One region of the Brucella sp. BE17 genome, then DNA from elsewhere that is predicted to be linked to it. Evidence: riboswitches for the same ligand, from Rfam matches in the RefSeq annotation. Region 1 holds a riboswitch; the other holds the start of a gene.

Region 1 (7,413 bases):
GCAGCAGTGCCGCGCTGCCTTTGGGAGCCGCCGTCAGGAAGCGATAGACCTTGTCATTGGCGCTGATAACCATGATGTCGAATTGCCAACGGTCAGCGGCGGCGCGTGCTGTTGCGGCAGGCAGGCCGTTGACATTCGTCTCCCGGATCGAGCTTGCTTCAAGCCCGGTGACCCAGCCAGAGCGGATATAATCAGTGAGGCTGGAACCGGATGGCAGCGAAGCGCCATCGAAGCGAATTGCCACTTCACCCGGACCGCTCGCCATGACGGCGGTCGCCGAATTGTCGATGGTGAAGCCTGCGGGCGCGCGGAAGGTCACGCCAAGCTTGGGATGAAGGAATGCTTGTTCACGAACGTAACCCTGATTGGGAGAATCGCCATAGAGCAGACCGTCTATGCCATTGAGAAACGAGTCGCGGTCGGTTGTGCCCACGCCAGGCGCACCGATCCGCCGTGCGTGTCCGAGTGCCAGCTCAATGCGCTGCGGCGTGGCGGGGTGGCTCGCCAGAAAATCCAGGCTGGCATCGGTTGCGCCGGAAACCGAGCGGAAACTGCTATACGCATCCATGGATTGGAGAAAGCGCGCCGAGGCAAAGGGATCATAGCCGGCTTCGCCGATCATCTTGATGCCAATTGCATCAGCTTGCAGTTCCTGATTACGTGAGAATTGCGCCAGCCGCAGCTTGCCACGAATGACTTCTTCGCGGCTGGCGGTCTCATTATGCAGCACTTCGCTTGCCACGCGCCCCGCAATGCCGGTTTCGGCTTCCTTTTCCTGGCGCAAGATACCGTGATTGGCGACGACGTGTCCCATTTCATGCGCGATGACGGCAGCCACCTCGGAGGAATCATTGGCAAGCGCCAGAAGGCCGCGTGTGACGTAGAGATACCCGCCTGGCAGGGCAAAGGCGTTGATATTGGGCGAATCCAGAATGGTGATACGGTAAGTCTGGTCGGGCTTGTCGGATACGGTGGTGAGTTTGCCAACAATCTTGGCGACCATGCGTTCCAGCCGTTGGTCCTTATATTCCCCGCCGTAGGTTGCAAGGATACGCGGATGCTGCTGCGCGCCAAGCTGAGCCAGCTTGTCATTGCGCGTGACAGTGTCCACAGTCACCGGATTGTCCGATGGCTGCAGGCCCAGATCCTTGCTGGAATTGATCGATTGGCACCCGGCCAGCATGGCGAATAAAACCACACCAAGATATGTGGCTTTTTTCCGCCAGTTGCGTCGCGCTTGTGCCGATAACAACGGCAGCAGGCGCAAAAGAGCCCGGGAAGGGGACATTTGACGGAACAGTATTTTGACCTCGCTTTTCAATCGTAGCCATTTGGCTGCCCGCAAATCTAGACATAGTCTGCAGGGCGCACAAGCCAATCTGCGCTGTTGCAGCCGTTCTTTCCGGTGATTGCGAACAAAATATGTCCGCAAGCGTAACTCTATTTGAGGCTGATAAGCGACTGCTCCGGAGTTCTATCTCCCCATATAGCGCTGCAAAGCTGCCGGCCCAGAGGCGGATAACAAATCTCGTGCGGGACCTTGCTCGCGAATTTGCCCATTTTCGAGGAACAACAGCAGCGTATTGAGATAGATCGCATCTTCGGGTGTATGCGTGACCATAAGGACGGTCATACCGGTCTCGCTGTGCAGATCGCGAATAAGATCGAGCATCTGGTGCCGCAATGCCGGCCCCAGCGACGCAAAAGCTTCGTCCAAAAGCAGGATCGGGCGTTCGCGTACCAGCGCGCGTGCAATTGCCACACGTTGGCGCTCACCGCCCGAAAGCGCTTCGGGCTTGCGTTGTTCCTTACCCGTTAGCCCGACACGTTTAAGCGCGTGGGTTATCGCAGCACGATCATTTGCATTCAGCTTCAGATCAGGGGCTCGACCCAAGCCGATATTCTGCGCAACTGTCAGGTGTGCGAACAGATTGTTTTCCTGAAACACCATCGAAACCGGACGGGCGGCAGGTGGCAGACGCGTGATATCCGTAGCGCCTAGGGAGATCGTGCCGGACTGAGGTATTTCAAAACCCGCAATGAGATTGAGAAGCGTGGACTTTCCTGAACCGCTGGGGCCGACGATCGCGGCTATTGCGCCTTCCGCAACCGTGACATCGAAACGCATTGCGGTATCGCCATAGCTGAAATGAACATCGTGAAGGCTGATTGCAGCGGATGCAGTCATGAAGCAGAATTATCCTTTGGCGATGCGATGCTGCGGTCGGCGATCATCATCAGAGCGAGGCATAGGAGCCCCAATATAAGGGCCAGCCCTGCCGCATCGAATGTGCGATAGCTGCCCATGCGCTGCAACAACAGGTAAGGCAGGGTGAGAAGTGCGTCACTGCCGAAAAGTGCGATTGTGCCGAGATCGCCGATGGAAAGAGCCATGGCGAAGGCAAAAGCCATGCCGAAAGGCTTGCGTATCGAGGGCCAGTCGATCAGTCGGAAACGATTGACGCCGCGAATACCAAGCTGCGCGCAGAGACGATTATGGCGGGCTGCGGCCGTGTCCCAGGCTGGACGCAGCAACCGGAAGGCAAAAGGCATCGCCATTGCAGCATTGACGGTGACAACCATGAGCGGTGCCATCGCGAACGGATCGGTAAAATGGCGCAGCAGGATGAACCAGCCGGCACCGATCACGATTGGGGGCATGACGAGGATAAGGCTTGCGCCCGTATCAAAAAAATTTGCGGCAGGCTTGTTTTTGACCGCTTCGCGCGCTGCAACCAGCGCCAGCGAAAGCACAAGAGAAATTAGGGCAGCGGAAAACCCCAGCGCAAGGCTCGTTGTGATCGCGCGCCAGACGGTTTTTTCGCTCAAAAGACGGATCAGATCTGCGGCGAGTCCTGAAACCACAACACCTGTGATCGGCAAGGCGACGTAAAGAAAGCCGATGAGGATTGCCGCAATATTGAACAGCCGTTCCCCCAAACGCGGCCTGTCGAAGCGGCGCGGCGTGGCCGTATGCGTAAAACCTTCCTCGGATGGACGGCCTGTCAGGCGCAGGAGGATGAGGACCAGCAATGTCAGAACCAGCTGGGTGGCGGTCAGTGCCACAGCACGTGCAGGGTCGAAATCGAAATGTAGGCTCTGGTAGATTGCGACTTCCAGCGTTGTCGCACGGGGGCCGCCGCCAAGCGTCAGCACCGTCGTGAAGCTGGTGACGCAAAGCATGAAGATCAGGCCCGTCATCCCCGGCAGGCTGCGGCGGATGACCGGCCATTCGATCAGTCGGAAACGGGCGCGATTTCCCATGCCGAACTGTGCTGCAAGTTTCCAGTAATCGGTGGGGATCGATTCATAGCTTGCAAGGATGAAACGCACTGCAAGCGGCATGTTGAAGAAGACATGCGCGATCAAGATGCCCGTAATGCCATAGATATCAGGCTGAAGCGGATGCCCGGCTGCATCCGAAATATGGGCGAAAAAGCCATTGCGCCCGTAGATGCTGGTGATACCCAGTACCGCCACGAGGGCGGGCAGGGCGAGTGGCAAGGCAAAAAGGCGCAGGATCAGTCCGCGTCCGGGAAAGCGGGTTTCGGCATGAAGCGCGCGCGCAACTGGTATTGCGAAAGCAACAGAAAGCAGACTGGAGATGATAGCCTGAAGGACGGTGAAGCGGGCAATGCGCCAGAGATAGGTATCGAAATTGCTGCTCGCCTCGAAATTGCCATGGCCTGCTTCAAAAGCCAGTGCGAGGAGTGCGCCCGCGCCGAGTATGACCAGAAAGGCCAGCGCCAATACCCCTGCCAGGGGTTTCATCTTGGTCAGGGATGATGCGCCATATTCAGTTGGCATTGCCGTCATCGGCTAGTCGCTGTCAGCCATTCGCTCACCCAGACACGGCGATGTTCTGCCACTTCGTCGGAGGGGATGATGAGGGTCTTTTCCGGTTTGGGCAATGCTTCAAAAGCAGATGGCAACGGCGTGGACATCTTGCCTGCCGGAAACATCCAGTTGGTTTCAGGGATTACATCCTGGAAGCCCGGTCCGGTCATAAAAGTAAGAAATCTTTGCGCCAGCGGGTTTTTCGCACCCGTGAGCGTCTGGGCGGCAAGCTCAACCTGAAGATAACTCCCCTCGGGAAACACCAGTGCCTTGTAGCGGTCGGTCTTTTCGGCAATGAGGTGATAGGCGGGCGAACTCGTATAGGACAACACCATCGGTGCCTCGCCACGCGTGAAAAGTCCGTATGCCTCCGACCAGCCCGGTGTGACGGTCAGAACACGTTTTTGAAGCTTTTCCCATGCCTCGCCAGCCTTGTCGCCATAAACCGCTTTCATCCATAAAAGCATGCCAAGCCCCGGTGTCGACGTGCGCGGATCCTGCAACACGATCTTTTGCGAAGCGTCGCCCTCAACCAGTTCCTTGAGGCTTTGCGGTGGATCGGGCAGTTTATCTGAATCATAGACCACGGCGAAATAACCATAGTCAAAGGGTACAAAAATATCGTCCTTGAACCCGCCCGGCACACTGATATTGCCCAGATCAATACCGCTTGGCGCAAAAAATCCAGAAGCACGCGCTTCCGTCAGAAGATTGACATCAAGGCCAAGCACGATATCTGCGATGGTGTTTCTGCCCTCCAGCTTGAGGCGGTTGAGAAGGGCGACGCCGTCGGCGGAAGCGATCCATTCCACCTCGCAGTTACAGTCCTTCTCGAAGTTTTCCTTGACCTTGGGTCCTGGTCCCCATTCGGAAATGAAACTGTCATAGGTATAGACGGTCAGCTTGTCCTTTGCCTGTGCGGCAGAAGAAAAGGCAATGGCTGCCGAGAAGGAAAGAGCCAGCAAGGATAAGAGCCGCATCAGGATAGTCCTTTCATCGCGTTTGAAAGGAAGTAGCGCTACTCTGGATTGCGATGCAATCCTTCGTAAAAGCCCGCAACTTTTTGGCGTTGTGTCGCATGGCAGCATCTAAATCCCTCCGCCGGTACGAGCCGGATCAGGTTCCTCGGGTTGGTTTTCGCCTCTCAGCCACCCGCATTTGCAGAAGGCACCCCGTTAGAATTTCTGAGAGCATAAAACGGAGGCAGGGCAAGAGCAAGAGCCGTGCACAGAATACAGGCTGCTCTTTCAGGGTTAATTTTCTCATGTTATGAGCAGCTTATGAGCACATTTGTCATTCTCCTCGGCGGCGATCTCGCCGTGACCGAGCGCCTTCGGCAACAGATTACAGGCGCGCGTTTTCTGGCTGCCGATAGTGGTATCCGCCACGCTGCGGAACTCGGCGTCGAACCGGAATTATGGCTCGGCGATTTCGATTCAGCGTCGCCGTCGCTTAGGCAGCACTATATGCATGTGCCCCAAAAGACCTTTTCACCAGCCAAGGACATGACGGACGGTGAACTTGCCCTTAATGAAGCCTATTCGCTTGGCGCGACGCGCGTGATCTTATGCGGGGCTTTTGGCGGCGCACGCACCGATCACACCCTGCTCCATCTCACCTTGGCGACTGCTCAGGCCCGGAAAGGACGAAACATTTTCCTTTCCAGTGGTAGCGAAGAAGCATGGCCCCTGCTGCCTGGACGTCATTCTTTTGATCTGCCGGACGGAGCATTGTTCAGCGTCGTGAACTTTACTGATGTCGACGGTCTTTCGATCACAAATGCGGAGTGGCCGTTAGACAATGTGACCTTGCCGTTCGGCTCTTCATGGACGGTGTCCAATATAGTCGATGGAACGCTTTGCGTTTCGATGCGTTCTGGAATAGCGATACTTGTAGCGAACCTTGATGTGGGGTTGTCACGGTAATGCACCGCTCATACCGAGGCCTGAAAATGCTTGACGTCTGCGGGCGAAACGTATTGTAAATGGGCTAAGCGGGTCATCTGCTTTACGCCGAACTTGGGGACGCAAAGCCGGTGTTTTTGAAACTCTAGATAGGAGATTGTCTCATGAAATCACGTCTTTCCATGATTGCAATTGCCGCCGTGCTCGCGTTCTCGACTGCAGCATGCACGACCAATGAAAAGCGTACGGCTGGCTATGGTGTCGGCGGTGCAGCCCTCGGCGCTCTTGCCGGTGGTGCAATTGGCGGCAGCGGTCGCGGCGCTCTTGCCGGTGCAGCAATCGGCGGTGTCGCCGGTACGCTTCTCGGTGCATCCCAGACGCGCAACGGCGTCCAGTACTGCCGTTACCGCGATAACTATGGTCGCACTTACGAAGCACCTTGCCAGTAAGTCAGGCTTTATTGCTGTTATAAAGGACAGGCCGGGTTTTTCCGGCCTGTCTTTTTTTGCGCTCTTTTACCGATCCATTTGACAGAATGACTTTTGTCGCCGACAAGCAGGGCAAAATTTCAATCCTTTATTGAAGAGAACCATGGCTCCTCCGCTTCTACGGCTCGACCAGATACAGCTCACCTTTGGCGGCACCCCTCTTCTTGAGGATGCCAATCTTTCGGTAAGCGAGGGCGACCGCATCGCGCTGGTCGGGCGTAACGGCTCTGGCAAGTCTACCTTGCTCAAGATTGCCGCCGGCATGGTCGAGCCGACCTCGGGCGAAATGTTCCGTCATCCGGGTGCCACCGTGCGTTATCTGCCGCAGATGCCGGACATGGACGGCTTTGCCAATGTGCGGACCTATGTCGAGGCAGGGCTTGGTCCGGCGGATGATCCGCACCGGGTCACCTATCTTCTCGAGCATCTGGGGCTGAGCGGCGAGGAAAAGCCGGATCACCTTTCGGGCGGTGAAGCACGCCGTGCCGCACTGGCACGGGTGATTGCACCGCAACCGGACGTTCTGCTGCTCGATGAGCCTACGAACCATCTCGACCTCACCACCATCGAATGGCTCGAAGGCGAGTTACGCCAGATCCGTTCGGCCATCGTGCTGATTTCGCATGATCGGCGGTTTCTGGAAAATGTCAGCCGCGCAACGGTGTGGCTGGATCGCGGCCTGACGCGCCGTATCGAACAGGGTTTTGGCCATTTCGAGGAATGGCGCGATAAGGTTCTGGAGGAAGAAGAGCGCGATCATCACAAGCTCGGTCGCCAGATCGCGCGTGAGGAACACTGGCTGCGTTACGGCGTTACCGCACGACGCAAGCGCAATATGCGCCGCCTGGGTGAGTTGCATTCCATGCGTTCTGATTTCCGCAATCATCGCAAGGCGCAAGGGGCAGCGGTGCTGGCCGCGAGTGACAGCAAAGAGTCGGGCAAGCTGGTGATCGAAGCCAAGGGGCTGAGCAAGGCCTATGGCGAGCGTGAATTGGTCAAGGATTTCTCTATCCGCGTCCAGCGTGGTGATCGCATCGGGCTTGTCGGACCCAATGGTGCGGGCAAGACAACACTTTTATCGCTTTTGACCGGCAAGCTGGAACCGGATTCAGGCACTTTGCGTCTTGGCGTTAATCTGGAGATGGCCGAACTCGACCAGAAGCGTGAAGACCTCAACCTCAATG
Region 2 (7,413 bases), 630 kb from region 1:
GCAGCCTTCTTCGATGGCGAGTTTCCAATAATCATTGACAATGAGCTGGCAGTCATGCGCCGCACAAATGCTGCGTGCGGCACGGATTTCAGTGCGAAGCTCCGAATCGCTTTTATCTTTTATGCGCAATTGCACGAGCTTGATGCCGAGCGGCACCATGCGCTCACACCACTCGGCGCTATCGAAAATCGGATAGAAGGGATCGAGAACCATTACACAAATGCCTTTCCAATCAGCGGCGTGGAGGGGGAAGCCATATCGCGCGCCTCGATGGCATCGGCCTCATAGGCAAGGCGTCCTGCCTCGATCGCCAGCCCAAAGGCACGCGCCATGGCAGCCGGATCGCCTGCCTTGGCAACAGCGGTGTTGATCAATACGGCGTCAAAACCCAGTTCCATGGCGGCGCTCGCGTGCGACGGCACGCCGATACCAGCATCGACCACCAGCGGAATTTTTGGAAAATGCGCGCGCATGGTTTTGAGCGCGTAGACATTGTTCAACCCGCGCCCGGAACCGATTGGCGCACCCCATGGCATCAGCACCTTGCAGCCTGCTTCGATGAGCTTTTCGGCAACGACGAGATCGTCGTTCATATAGGGAAAGACCTCAAAGCCATCGTCGCAGAGAATGCGTGCTGCTTCCACAAGCCCGAACGGATCGGGTTGTAGCGTGTCGTGATCGCCGATGACTTCAAGCTTGATCCAGTCGGTGCCAAAGACCTCACGCGCCATTTTGGCTGTCGTCACAGCCTCACGCGATGTGTGGCAGCCGGCGGTGTTGGGCAGGACTGCGACGTCCAATTCCTTAATGAGACGCCAAAAATCTTGCCCCGCACGTTCGTTTCCACTCTCACGTCGGAGCGACACAGTGACGATACCTGCTTTTGACGCGCGAACGCTGTCAGCCAGAATGGCAGGCGAGGGATATTGTGCCGTACCAAGCAGCAGACGGCTTTCAAATGTTTTGCCATAAAATTTCAGCATCTTAGCCTCCCTGCATCGGCGCGAGAACTTCGATGCGGTCGCCATTGGAAATTGTGGTTGTTTCGCGCTCATCGCTTGCGACGAACTCACCATTGAGCGCGGTTGCAACCACCGCCTTATCGAGTTCGATTTCAGCAATGAGGGCTGCGAGAGTGGCGGCAGCGGTTTCGACCCTCTCGCCGTTGAGAATAATGGTCATGCCAGTTCCTCCAGAAATTCGGGGTGCTTTTCAGGCGCTGTTGCCGCTTCAACGGCCATGCGTGCTACCGCAGGCGAAAGCAGAAATCCGTGCCGGTAAAGCCCGTTGACATAGATGGTGTTGCCGCGCTTGCGCACGCGTGGCAGGTTGTCGGCAAAGGCCGGGCGGGCATCGACGCCGGTTTCGAGAATTTCCGCCTCACCAAAGGCCGGATGCAGCGCGTAAGCCGCGCTCAGCATTTCAAGCGTGGAGCGTACGGAAATGTGGCTCTGCGCGTCGCTTTCGATCATCGTCGCGCCGATCATGTGGATGCCGTCACCGCGCGGCACGATATAGAGCGGAATACGCGGGTGCAGGAGCCGCACGGGCCGCGAAAAATTGATGTCGGGCGAGCGAACGACCAGCATTTCGCCCTTCACCCCACGCAAGTCCTGCAACTGGTCACGCGCTGCAAGCCCACGCGCATCGACAATAATATCGGCGTTGATGTCTTTTTCTTTGGCATCGGTTCCGAGATGGAAAGTGACGCCCTTTGCTTGCAGCCCCCCGGCCAGTTCGATCAAGGTTTTGCGTGGATTGAGGTGGGCTTCATCGCCAAAGAACAGACCTTGGCGAAAGCGTCCTGCAAGGTCCGGCTCCAGCGTTCCAATCAATGTCTCATCGATGGTTTCAAAGTTTTCCGTGCGGCGGGCAAAGCGGCGTAATTCGGTGGCATCGCGGGTATGCGAGATGACGAGCGTTCCCTTACGCTTGAGCGTCGAGACATGGCGCTCCCACCACGAAATTGCCTCCTGTCCGAGCCGCACCACCGGCTCTTCAGCGCTTTCGCCCTCGCACCAAGGTGCCAGCATGCCGCCCGCAAACCACGAACAACTGTCCGAACCGATTTCCGTGCTTTTGGCGATCACTGTGACGGCATGGCCGTGATCGCTAAACTCAGCAGCACAGGCAAGACCCGCAACCCCGGCCCCGATAATGGTGACGCGCATCATGCGTGCTCCCAGAGATTGTGAAAATGCTGCACCGGCCCGTGACCGGAACCGACCTGCAAATGATCGGCGGCAAGAATGGCCTGGTGCAGATAGTCGTGTGCGTCACGTAAAGCCTCATCGAGCGGTAGCCCCTTGGCCAATCCGGCCGCGATGGCTGAGGATAGCGTGCAGCCGGTGCCATGCGTGTTTTTGGTGGCGATGCGCGGCGCTTCGAGCCGCAGCGTGGGCTGACCGTCGCGGATCAGCAGATCGGTGCAGGTGTCGCCTTCCGCATGTCCGCCTTTCATGAGCACGGCGCTCGCGCCAAGACCGAGCAGGGCAAAGCCCTGCGCCTCCGCCTCGTCGTCATTGATGGCAAGGCTCACATCAAGCAGACAGGCGGCCTCCGGCCTGTTGGGCGTAAGCACGGTTGCAAGTGGGATCAGTTTTTCGCGTAAGGTCGAAATCGCGGCTTCGCTCAATAGCCGGTCGCCAGATTTTGCAACCATCACCGGGTCAAGCACGACTGAACCGGAAAAGCGGTTCAAGCCCTCGGCAATCGCTTGAATAGTGGCAGGGACTGACACCATCCCGATCTTGATGGCTGCGACGTCAAGATCGTCCAGTACGGCCTTCATCTGGGCGCTGACGATATCGGCAGGTACATCGTGAACGGCGGTTACGGCAAGGGTGTTCTGCGCGGTGATAGCGGTAATCACGCTTGCGCCATAGGTGCCAAGCGCTGAAAATGTCTTGAGATCGGCCTGAATGCCCGCACCGCCGCCCGAATCCGAACCGGCAATAGTCAAGCATATCGGTATTGTCGATGTTCGGGAGAGGTTTTGTCTAAAGTCCATTTTGTCGTCTCTCATTCCGAACGGAAAGATGAGACGCCATGAACGGCTTTGGGGAATTCCCCATGGAGGGTGTATTTCTCCGCGCCAGACGTGCCAAACTCCGTTCCCTACGCAGGTATTACCCGGATCAGGTTCAATGGGTTAACGCGTAACCGCGTCTCTCAGCCCTCTTGCAAAGGCACCCCAACGAATTTTGTGGCTCCATGCATAGGCCGGAATGAACAAGGGGTCAAGCCATGCGTGTTTCATCAACATCAAGGCTTGACCTTCCCACGGTGGGAAGCCTTATTTAGTATCAAGCATTGTTATTTGAGGACCGATCATGAACACGTCCACCTATCCGAAAAGCCTGCATTTTGCGGTTCCCGTCGAAGGTATGCATTGCGCGTCCTGTGTCTCCACGGTTGAAAAAGCTGTGAGCCAGGTGCCGGGGGTGGGTAAGGTCTCGGTCAATCTTGCCACCGAAAAGGCGGACGTGACATTCAAAGATACGCCCGATATGCCTGCCGTGGTCGAAGCCATTCGCAAGGCCGGGTATGATGTGCCATCATCAAGTGTTGATCTCGCAATCGAGGGCATGAGTTGCGCCTCCTGTGTCGGCCGGGTCGAAAAGGCGCTCAGTGCCGTCTCCGGCGTCACACAGGCAAACGTTAATCTGGCAACCGAACGCGCCCATGTCGAACTTTCGGGTCAGGTTGCAATTTCAGACCTTGTTCACGCTGTCGAAAAAGCGGGCTATGAAGCGCGATCTTTAAGCGATGACACGCAGCCAGCAGCTCCTGTTACGCAAAGCGAAAAGCGCGACGCCGAAGCGAGTGAGCTTAAAAAGAGCGTTTTACTTGCGGCTATCCTGACACTGCCGGTTTTCATTCTGGAAATGGGGTCGCACCTGATTCCGGCCATGCACATGTTTGTCATGGACACGCTGGGCATGCAAAATAGCTGGTATCTGCAATTTGTGCTCACCACTCTGGTGCTGTTTGGGCCGGGCCTGCGCTTTTTCAGGAAGGGTATTCCCACCCTTTTGCGCGGGTCTCCTGATATGAATTCGCTTGTGGTGGTGGGAACGCTCGCCGCATGGGGCTTTTCGGTGGTAGCCACCTTTGCGCCCGGCCTTTTGCCGGACGGCACGGTCAATGTCTATTTCGAAGCCGCAGCCGTTATTGTCACACTCATCCTGCTGGGACGTTATCTTGAAGCGCGCGCCAAGGGTCGCACCAGTGCCGCGATCAGCCGTCTGGTTGGCTTGCAGGCAAAATCAGCGCGTGTTGTTCGCAATGGCGAGACTGTTGATGTAGCGCTGGATGATGTGCGGGCCGGTGACATTGTGCAGGTGCGTCCGGGCGAAAAAGTTCCGGTCGATGGCGAGGTGATCGAAGGTTCGTCCTTTGTCGATGAAGCGATGATCACCGGCGAGCCGGTTCCGGTGGAAAAGGCTGAGGGTGCCAATGTCGTCGGCGGCACGATCAACAAAACGGGCAGTTTTTCCTTCCGCGCCACCAAGGTTGGTCGCGACATGGTGATTTCGCAGATCATTCGCATGGTCGAGGATGCGCAGGCCGACAAACTCCCCATTCAGGCCATGGTCGACAAGGTGACCGGCTGGTTCGTGCCTGCTGTGCTGGCAGCTTCCTTGCTGACATTCGTCGTCTGGATTGCGGTTGGCGGAACCGCCATGATCGGCTATGCACTTGTCAATGCTATCGCCGTGGTCATCATCGCCTGCCCCTGCGCGATGGGTCTTGCAACGCCGACGTCGATCATGGTCGGCACAGGGCGTGCCGCGGAGCTTGGCGTGTTGTTTCGCCGGGGTGATGCGTTGCAGACCTTGCGCGAGGCGAGCATCATCGCGGTCGATAAGACCGGAACGCTGACCAAGGGCAAGCCGGCTCTGGCGCATTTTGCCGTCACGACAGGTTTTGCGGCTGATGACGTGCTGGCTCAGGTGGCAGCGGTTGAAATGCGCTCCGAACATCCGATTGCCGAGGCAATCGTTACCGCAGCAAAAGACAAGGGATTGAAACTGCCTGATGTCTCCGAGTTTCAATCCGTGCCGGGCTTTGGACTCAAAGCAAATGTTTCCGGTCATGAGGTGGCAATCGGTGCGGATCGCTATATGCGCGAGATCGGTGCGGATGTTTCGGTCTTTTCTGAGGATGCCAGCCGACTTGGCGATGAAGGGCAATCACCGCTTTATGCGGCTATCGACGGCAAGCTTGCCGCCATCATCACCGTGGCCGATCCGATCAAGGAAACCACGCCTGCGGCCATTTCTGCGCTGCATGATCAGGGGCTGAAAGTGGTCATGATCAGCGGCGACAATCGACGTACGGCAGAGGCTATTGCAAAAAAACTTGGCATTGATGAAGTTGAGGCGGAAGTTCTTCCCGACGGCAAGGTCGAAGTGCTGAGGAAACTGGGAGCGGACGGCAAGAAACTGGCTTTCGTCGGCGACGGCATCAATGATGCGCCGGCCTTGGCCGCCGCCGATGTCGGCATCGCGATTGGCACCGGTACCGACATCGCTATTGAAAGTGCTGATGTTGTGCTGATGTCGGGTGATTTGCGCGGCGTGGTCAATGCGATTGCCATATCGAAAGCCACCATCCGCAATATCGGCGAGAACCTGTTCTGGGCCTTTGCCTATAATGTGGCGCTGATCCCGGTTGCCGCAGGCATTCTTTACCCGCTGACCGGCACGTTGCTTTCGCCGGTGCTTGCGGCGGGTGCCATGGCGCTTTCGAGTATTTTTGTTTTGTCCAATGCGCTCAGGTTGCGGCGGTTCAAAAGCGCTTTGGCGTGAGTTAAAAAGGCCGGCATTTCCGGATGTGATTTTCAAGTTTTTCTTTATCCTCTGGATTTTTCTGGCCATTCCCCTAATTTGGTCCGCAGGCAGCGTCGCGGCGGCAGGTCTTGCCGCCGTACTGCTACCCAATCAGTAGTCGTTCGCATCTCATGCAACTGGTTCGCTCTGTCCGAACCGTACGCACTGTTTCAAGGGGTATAGTCTTGCTTGTTTCCCTGACTTCCATCGTTCTGTTCCTGATCGGGCTCGTGCTTGGCGCGGGTGGCATCTGGCTCACCACTCTTGGTGGTGAAAGCTATTATTATCTCATCGCCGCCGCCGGTTTTCTGCTGGCGGGGTTCCTTCTCATGAAACGAAATGCGGCAGCGCTCTGGGTCTATGCGCTGATCATCCTCGGCTCACTCGGCTGGGCGGTTTATGAGGTCGGCTTCGATTGGTGGCAACTGGGCAGCCGCGGCGGCATTATCGTGCTGCTGGGCTTCTGGCTCCTGACGCCGTGGATCCGCAAGCCGCTCAATGGCGGCGGACTTCCGCTGACACTGGCTAGCGTCGCTGCAGTTGCCGTTGCAGGCTATGCACTGACGCAGGACCCTTACGATATTTCGGGCGATCTCCCGACCGAACAGGTCACGGCTACGCCCGATCTGGGCGGCGACGTGCCGGATGGCGAGTGGCATCAATATGGTCGCACACCCTATGGCCAGCGTTATTCTCCGCTGGCCCAGATCACCCCGGACAACGTCGCTAAACTGCAAGTCGCCTGGCAATACCAGACCGGCGATGTGAAACAGCCGCAGGATGTCAGCGAAACCACCTATCAGGTGACGCCACTCAAGATCGGCGATTCGCTTTATTTGTGCACGCCGCATAACTGGGCCATTGCGCTTGATGCGGCAACCGGTAAGGAAAAGTGGAAATTCGACCCCAAGGTTGGCTTTAATACCGACCGCCAGCACCAGACCTGCCGTGGCGTCAGCTACTGGAAGGATGCTAGTGCAACGGCGGGCGAAAAATGTGCCGAACGTGTTTATCTGCCCACCTCCGATGCGCGTCTCATCGCGCTCGATACAGCCACTGGTGAAATCTGTGAGAGTTTCGCCGATGGCGGCAGCCTCGATCTTGGCCATGGCATGAAATATAACCCTGAGGGCTATTATTATTCGACCTCTCCACCAGTCGTTTCCGGCGACAAGATTATCGTGGGTGGCGCCGTCAACGACAATTATTCGACGGAACAACAATCGGGCGTCATCCGCGCCTTCGATATTCGCACGGGTGAATTGATCTGGAATTGGGATTCCGGTAACCCCGACGATACTGCGCCCTTGGCGGAAGGACAGCATTATACGACCAATTCGCCTAACAGCTGGTCGGTCTCCAGTGCCGATGAAAAGCTCGGCCTAATCTATGTGCCTCTCGGTAATCAGGTGCCGGATCAGCTTGGGATGGGCCGCAGCGAGCATGTGGAGAAATATTCCTCTTCCATCGTGGCGCTTGATTTGAATACGGGGCAGGTACGCTGGGTGCGCCAGACGGTGCATCACGATTTGTGGGACATGGATGTGCCTGCCCAGCCGGTGCTCATTGATATCGACGG

What was found. A riboswitch is a leader RNA that binds a small molecule or an ion and turns the genes downstream of it on or off. The one in region 1 is predicted to bind thiamine pyrophosphate.
Region 2: it holds a riboswitch for thiamine pyrophosphate, as region 1 does, so the genes downstream of both, thiD (bifunctional hydroxymethylpyrimidine kinase/phosphomethylpyrimidine kinase) here and thiB (thiamine ABC transporter substrate binding subunit) in region 1, are expected to answer to the same signal.

What each region holds. Positions count from the first base shown of each region.
Region 1 covers NZ_CP154467.1:1,641,114-1,648,526, reverse strand. The annotation lists gene cdlP (cell division protease CdlP) at 1-1,288, opposite strand, end outside; gene thiQ (thiamine ABC transporter ATP-binding protein) at 1,475-2,188, opposite strand; gene thiP (thiamine/thiamine pyrophosphate ABC transporter permease ThiP) at 2,185-3,816, opposite strand; gene thiB (thiamine ABC transporter substrate binding subunit) at 3,813-4,817, opposite strand; TPP riboswitch at 4,913-5,022, opposite strand; gene AAIB41_RS08010 (thiamine diphosphokinase) at 5,118-5,762, shown strand; gene AAIB41_RS08005 (glycine zipper domain-containing protein) at 5,906-6,190, shown strand; gene AAIB41_RS08000 (ABC-F family ATP-binding cassette domain-containing protein) at 6,333-7,413, shown strand, end outside.
Region 2 covers NZ_CP154467.1:2,270,841-2,278,253, forward strand. The annotation lists gene AAIB41_RS10980 (thiamine phosphate synthase) at 1-213, opposite strand, end outside; gene AAIB41_RS10985 (thiazole synthase) at 213-983, opposite strand; gene thiS (sulfur carrier protein ThiS) at 985-1,182, opposite strand; gene thiO (glycine oxidase ThiO) at 1,179-2,171, opposite strand; gene thiD (bifunctional hydroxymethylpyrimidine kinase/phosphomethylpyrimidine kinase) at 2,171-3,010, opposite strand; TPP riboswitch at 3,098-3,206, opposite strand; gene AAIB41_RS11005 (heavy metal translocating P-type ATPase) at 3,333-5,813, shown strand; gene AAIB41_RS11010 (glucose/quinate/shikimate family membrane-bound PQQ-dependent dehydrogenase) at 6,020-7,413, shown strand, end outside.